Regions from separate parts of the Gottschalkia acidurici 9a genome, predicted to be linked through region 2. Evidence: a T-box and tRNA genes for the amino acid it is inferred to sense, from the RefSeq annotation. Region 2 holds a T-box; the other holds one or more tRNA genes.

Region 1 (3,391 bases), 320 kb from region 2:
GGGGCCTTTAGCTCAGTTGGTTAGAGCGCCCGGCTCATAACCGGTAGGTCCGGGGTTCGAGTCCCTGAAGGCCCACCATATACATAGGGGTATAGTTCAGTTGGTAGAACGTCGGTCTCCAAAACCGAATGTCGTGGGTTCGAGTCCTGCTACCCCTGCCAATAGAATAATAATATATTTAATAATAAAGTCGGGGTGTAGCGCAGTTTGGTAGCGTACGTGGTTTGGGACCATGGGGCCGGGGGTTCGAGTCCCTCCACCCCGACCAGTAAAAAGATTAACATGTTTTTACTTAAAAGTCACTAAATAAAATGGGCCTGTAGCTCAGGTGGTTAGAGTGCACGCCTGATAAGCGTGAGGTCGATGGTTCGAGTCCATCCAGGCCCACCATGAAACGAATAAATGTTTTATAAGTAATAAACCTAGCAGAAATGTTAGGGCCTTTAGCTCAGTTGGTTAGAGCGCCCGGCTCATAACCGGTAGGTCCGGGGTTCGAGTCCCTGAAGGCCCACCAATTTGCCCAGATAGCTCAGTCGGTAGAGCAGGGGACTGAAAATCCCCGTGTCGGTGGTTCGATTCCGCCTCTGGGCACCAAATGTGTACATGTAGTATGATGGCCCTATGGTCAAGCGGTTAAGACACCGCCCTTTCACGGCGGTAACCCGGGTTCGAATCCCGGTAGGGTCACCAAAAAAGAAAATCCCAGAAATCCGTAAAATAATTACGGGCGCGTAGCTCAGCTGGGAGAGCACCTGCCTTACAAGCAGGGGGTCACAGGTTCGAGCCCTGTCGCGCCCACCATAAGTAAATAAAAAATGCGGCCTGGTAGTTCAGTTGGTTAGAATGCCAGCCTGTCACGCTGGAGGTCGAGGGTTCGAGTCCCTTCCAGGTCGCCAAAAAATATTCTATTAAAGAATGAGAAACAAACTATATACGCTGGTGTGGCTCAATCGGTAGAGCAACTGACTTGTAATCAGTAGGTTGGGGGTTCAAGTCCTCTCACCAGCTCCAAAGTTTCAAAATTAGGAGGAGTTCCCGAGCTGGCCAAAGGGGACGGACTGTAAATCCGTTAGCTTCGCTTTCACTGGTTCGAATCCAGTCTCCTCCACCAAAACATAATACGCGGGTGTAGCTCAGTGGTAGAGCCCTGGCCTTCCAAGCCAGTTGCGAGGGTTCGATTCCCTTCACCCGCTCCAAGAAAACGAGTGCCTATAGCTCAGCTGGATAGAGCATCGGCCTTCTAAGCCGAGTGTCCGGGGTTCGAATCCCTGTAGGCACGCCAAAAAATAAATATATAAGATGTTGTTGGGGTATCGCCAAGTTGGTAAGGCACCAGATTTTGATTCTGGCATGCGTAGGTTCGAGTCCTGCTACCCCAGCCAAGAATCTAAGTTTTAACTGAATTATTTTAGGTTAGAGCTTAAAGATGATTTAATTAAAATCCGGAGGGGTACCGAAGTGGTCATAACGGGGCGGTCTTGAAAACCGTTAGGGTGCAAGCCCACGTGGGTTCGAATCCCACCTCCTCCGCCATAAAAAACAATAAAAACACTATGGAGAAGTACTCAAGAGGTCGAAGAGGCTCCCCTGCTAAGGGAGTAGGTCCTTCACGGGGCGCGAGGGTTCAAATCCCTCCTTCTCCGCCATAAATGGGGGCCTTTAGCTCAGTTGGTTAGAGCGCCCGGCTCATAACCGGTAGGTCCGGGGTTCGAGTCCCTGAAGGCCCACCATAAAAAACAAATAAAGTCGGGGTGTAGCGCAGTTTGGTAGCGTACGTGGTTTGGGACCATGGGGCCGGGGGTTCGAGTCCCTCCACCCCGACCAATAAGAAAGTCAATGTATTTTTACTTAAAAGTCACTAAATAAAATGGGCCTGTAGCTCAGGTGGTTAGAGTGCACGCCTGATAAGCGTGAGGTCGATGGTTCGAGTCCATCCAGGCCCACCATAAAACGAATAAACGTTTTAAGTAATAAACCTAGCAGAAATGTTAGGGCCTTTAGCTCAGTTGGTTAGAGCGCCCGGCTCATAACCGGTAGGTCCGGGGTTCGAGTCCCTGAAGGCCCACCAATTTGCCCAGATAGCTCAGTCGGTAGAGCAGGGGACTGAAAATCCCCGTGTCGGTGGTTCGATTCCGCCTCTGGGCACCATATAGAAAAAACTTGTCTAAACAGCTTAGACAAGTTTTTTTATTTATCTTCATATTTAGCTATTAACCAAGACTAAAAACTATTTCTCTGACCAGATATGAAATATTATCATATATAATCTCACCATTTATTCTAATTAGAAAAATATTACTAGGAATATTATATTTCATATTATTAATATTCTTTAAAGATATATTTGTATCAGATAAGTCTATATATAGACACTCTTCACCAGTAGATAGCCTACCAGTCTTATACTGTATGTTTAGATTAAAGGCGCCATTAGGTACATTCCAATCTAGAGTAAAAAAATCTTCATAATAAAGCTGGGGAGGTAAATTAACTAGCTTGGTTTTTCCTTCTATATATAATAGCCTATCCTTAAAGATAAAAGAATCTTTTCTAATAGACAAATCAACGATTACTTCTTTAAAACTTAGTTCAAGTTCTAAATTATTTTTTGCATCAATAATATCGTAAATAGTTAATAACTTCGGTAAGTAAAAGATATCATCATAGTTATGATTAAGTATAGTCTTTCTTATAGATGGATTTTTTGAAGTAGTATAAACCTTGTAAAGTTCAACGCTTTCTTTTCCTGAAATAGTATCTTTTCTAAAAATACCTAAAGATTTTTCAACTGTTTTAAGCTTACAGTCACTAAGTCCAAGCATAGTTTTGTTTTTTCTGACTAATTTAAGTATATCTAAGTGATTAATCATAGAAATATTACTATCAATATTATGATAAGTTAATCTATTTTTTATGAAGGGGATATCAAAAGTACTACCATTATAGGTAATAATATGTTCAAAGTTATTTAATAGTTCTGTAAGTGAAACTAACAACTCTTTTTCTTCACTAGTACTTTCAGCAAATAATTGTGTTATATATACATTATGATTTTCTACGCACAACATTCCTATTAAAATTATGTGGTTATATCTACTACTCAGACCAGTAGTTTCTATATCTAAAAAACAAAAATTAGTATCGCCTAAAGTATCTTTTAAATCATTAGGAATATAAATATCATTTCTAAGATCGTTCTTAAATATTTTCATATTAAAATCCTTTCTACAATTTAATTGTCTAGTAATATTAGTAATATAAAAACTTATATAAAGATTAACATATGTGACCATACATCACAAGTATAGAGATATAGAAAAGTCAAAACAATTTCACTTATAGCGTAATATATGTTAAAATTATAGACATATAGCATAAATAAAAAGGAGTA
Region 2 (3,391 bases):
CTCAGAAATAGCAAAGGGAAGTTTCTATCAGTATTTTGAAGATAAAAAAGATCTATTTAAATATTTGATTGAAATCTGTGAAACTGAGAGAGTAAGATACATAGAAGAAGTCAATCAGAACAAAAGTTATTTAAATCACTTTAGAATAATGAGAGAATGCTACAAAGCAAATATAAAGTTTTTTATTGAAAAACCTAAATTGTCATCTATAATAAACAAATTTTCTAAAAATACAGATTCAAATTTGAAAAAGGAAATATTAGAAGATCTATCCCTAGAAAATAACTACTCCTTTGAATCAATTCTTAAAGAAGGGGTTGACAAAGGAAGTATATACTACAATGTAGATATAGAGTTTATATCATATCTTTTAGAAAATATAGGTTTTATTATAAAAGAATATGCTAAAGATAAAAAGAAAAAAGATGGATATGTAAACTACGACTCAATTATAGATTCTGCAATAGATTTGATAGAAAATGGAATTAAGGATAAAAAAGAAGTAGTAGGGGTATAGAAAATATATTTTAAAAAATTCAGGAGAGTATTTCTACTCTCCTGAATCATTATAGTTTATTTTAATTATTAACTACCACTTACCAAATCCACCATCACAGATGCAGAATATTATTACTAATAATAGGAAGAAGAATAAAAGTTCACTTCCTACTCCTACACCACCACCGCAATTATTCGCTCTAACTTCAGACATTCTAAAAACCCCCTTTAATTTGCATTCAATATATTATTTAAATAAAGAGGATAAAAGTCCTCAATATTTAAAAGTAATTACCACTTACCAAAGCCTCCACCACAGCAGCAGAATAATATTACTAACAGTAGGAAGAAGAATAGTAGTTCTCCACCACCACAACCTCCACCAAACCATGATGCTCTAGTTTCACTCATTCTAAAAACCTCCTTTAAATTTTAAAAATTAAATGTTGAATATTCCAAAATGTACTAGAATTTACCAAAGCCACCATCACAGATGCAAAATAGTACTACTAATAATAGGAAGAAGAATAGTAATTCACTACCAATACCTCTACCTCCACCACCACACCATAGTCCTTTAGTTTCACTCATTATAAAAACCTCCTTTTAATTTGTTAACTCCATATCAATATATGACGGAGTTTTAAATTGGTGCATAATTTTTTGAAAAATATTTATTATAATTTTTAGTGCGTATTAAGATTAAGTTTTTAGGTACAATAAGTTCAGCGTTAATACATACTATGAAGTACGTTTTGAATTGGTGCTAAAAAAATACTATAATTTAGTTGAATAATAAATAGAACTATAGTAATATTAATAGAAGAATATAAAAAGCTATGAAGAGGACAGTAATAATAGAAAATAGTTTTTAGAGAGATAATCATATGGTGAAAGATTATCAACTATACTATTATGAACATCACCTTAGAGCCTGCTACTTGAAGGGGAGTAGAGTAGCACGTAGAGATACGTTAAAGTGTAATGAGAAATAGAAGTCGTTCTGTGTACTTCTATAAAATGGGTGGTAACACGATATACTCGTCCCTAAGGATATAAACTTAGGGACTTTTTTTAGTTTATTTATAGGAAACACTATATTGAAAGGATGAATCACATGGAAAAGTTTAAAGAACTCTCTAACTTATCAGTAAGTGAGAACGAAAAACAAATATCAGATTTCTGGGATGAAATAGATATACTAAATAAAAGTATAGAAATAAGAGAAGGGAAAACTCCATTCGTATTTTATGAAGGACCTCCAACTGCAAATGGTAAGCCGGGAATTCACCATGTTATAGCAAGAACTCTTAAAGACTCAGTATGTAGATACAAGACTATGAAGGGTTATCAAGTAAAAAGAAAAGCAGGATGGGATACACATGGACTTCCAGTAGAAATAGAAGTTGAAAAGCAACTAAATTTAAAAGATAAACATGAGATTGAAAACTATGGTTTAGATAAATTTAATAAAAAATGTAAAGAGTCAGTATTCACATATGAAAGTCTTTGGAAAGATATGACTAAACGTATGGCATATGCTGTAGACCTAGACAATCCATATATAACATTAGACAATAACTATATAGAATCGGTCTGGTGGATATTAAACAAATTCTTTAAAGAAGGATATATATATGAAGGTCATAAAATATTACCATACTGTTCAAGATGTGGAACAGGACTTGCTTCACATGAGGTAGCACAAGGATATGAAGAAATTAAGTCAAATACAGTTATAGCAAAATTCAAAAGAAAAGATGCAGATGAATACTTCTTAGCATGGACAACTACACCTTGGACACTTGCATCAAACGTATCTCTTACTGTGGGAGCTGATTTAACTTATATAAAAGCTAAGACAGATGAAGGTATATTCTATGTAGAAAAAGAACTAGCTAAAAAAGTATTTGGTGATACAGAATATGAAATATTAGAAGAAATGAAAGGTAAAGATTTAGAATATGTAGAGTATGAACAATTAATGCCATTTGTTGAAACAGACAAGAAAGCATTTTTCATAACTGTAGCAGACTATGTAACTAATGAAAATGGTACAGGTATAGTTCATACAGCACCAGCATTTGGGGAAGATGACTATAACACTGGAAGAAGATACGACTTACCAGTACTTCAACCTGTAAATGAAGACGGTAAATATACAGCTACTCCATGGGAAGGAAAGTTTGTATTAGATGAAAATACAGACATAGAGATTATAAAATGGTTACATGGAGAAGGAAAGCTATTTAAGAAAGAAAAAGTAGCTCATAACTATCCACACTGCTGGAGATGTAAAACTCCATTACTATACTATGCTAAACCTAGCTGGTATATAGAGATGACAAAGCTAAAAGATCAGTTAATAGAAAATAATAATACAGTAGAATGGTATCCAGATTATATTGGAGAAAAAAGATTTGGAAACTGGTTAGAAAATGTTAATGACTGGGCAATATCTAGAAGTAGATATTGGGGAACTCCACTGAATATATGGAGATGTGAGTGTGGTCATTTAGATAGTGTAGGTTCAAGAGCAGAATTAGTAGAAAAATCTATAGAGAATATAGATGAGAGCATAGAATTACACAGACCATATGTTGATGATATACATTTCAAATGTGAAAAATGTGGCGGAACAATGACTAGAGTAAAAGATGTTATAGATTGTTGGTTTGACAGTGGATCTATGCCATATGCACAATATCATTATCCATTTGAAAACAAAGAATTGTTTGAACAACAATTCCCAGCAGACTTTATATGTGAGGGAATAGACCAAACGAGAGGATGGTTCTACTCACTACTTGCGATATCAACATTTGTAATGGGTAAATCACCATATAAAAGAGTACTAGTAAATGACCTTATCTTAGACAAAGAAGGAAAGAAG

Evidence for each region. A T-box is a leader RNA that pairs with one kind of tRNA and senses whether it is charged. The one in region 2 lies ahead of ileS (isoleucine--tRNA ligase), so its partner is inferred to be a tRNA-Ile.
Region 1: it encodes a tRNA-Ile, which carries the amino acid that the T-box ahead of ileS (isoleucine--tRNA ligase) is inferred to sense. The anticodon was not compared.

What each region holds. Positions count from the first base shown of each region.
Region 1 covers NC_018664.1:1,009,343-1,012,733, forward strand. Annotated here, with positions in the region: tRNA gene CURI_RS04625 (tRNA-Ile) at 2-78, shown strand; tRNA gene CURI_RS04630 (tRNA-Trp) at 86-161, shown strand; tRNA gene CURI_RS04635 (tRNA-Pro) at 192-268, shown strand; tRNA gene CURI_RS04640 (tRNA-Ile) at 314-390, shown strand; tRNA gene CURI_RS04645 (tRNA-Ile) at 438-514, shown strand; tRNA gene CURI_RS04650 (tRNA-Phe) at 519-594, shown strand; tRNA gene CURI_RS04655 (tRNA-Glu) at 616-690, shown strand; tRNA gene CURI_RS04660 (tRNA-Val) at 726-801, shown strand; tRNA gene CURI_RS04665 (tRNA-Asp) at 820-896, shown strand; tRNA gene CURI_RS04670 (tRNA-Thr) at 936-1,011, shown strand; tRNA gene CURI_RS04675 (tRNA-Tyr) at 1,026-1,111, shown strand; tRNA gene CURI_RS04680 (tRNA-Gly) at 1,123-1,196, shown strand; tRNA gene CURI_RS04685 (tRNA-Arg) at 1,206-1,282, shown strand; tRNA gene CURI_RS04690 (tRNA-Gln) at 1,307-1,382, shown strand; tRNA gene CURI_RS04695 (tRNA-Ser) at 1,445-1,533, shown strand; tRNA gene CURI_RS04700 (tRNA-Ser) at 1,556-1,646, shown strand; tRNA gene CURI_RS04705 (tRNA-Ile) at 1,654-1,730, shown strand; tRNA gene CURI_RS04710 (tRNA-Pro) at 1,748-1,824, shown strand; tRNA gene CURI_RS04715 (tRNA-Ile) at 1,870-1,946, shown strand; tRNA gene CURI_RS04720 (tRNA-Ile) at 1,992-2,068, shown strand; tRNA gene CURI_RS04725 (tRNA-Phe) at 2,073-2,148, shown strand; gene CURI_RS14950 (ribonuclease H-like domain-containing protein) at 2,211-3,212, opposite strand.
Region 2 covers NC_018664.1:689,582-692,972, forward strand. Annotated here, with positions in the region: gene CURI_RS03095 (TetR/AcrR family transcriptional regulator) at 1-517, shown strand, start outside; gene CURI_RS16295 (hypothetical protein) at 590-712, opposite strand; gene CURI_RS16300 (hypothetical protein) at 964-1,089, opposite strand; T-box leader at 1,329-1,550, shown strand; gene ileS (isoleucine--tRNA ligase) at 1,616-3,391, shown strand, end outside.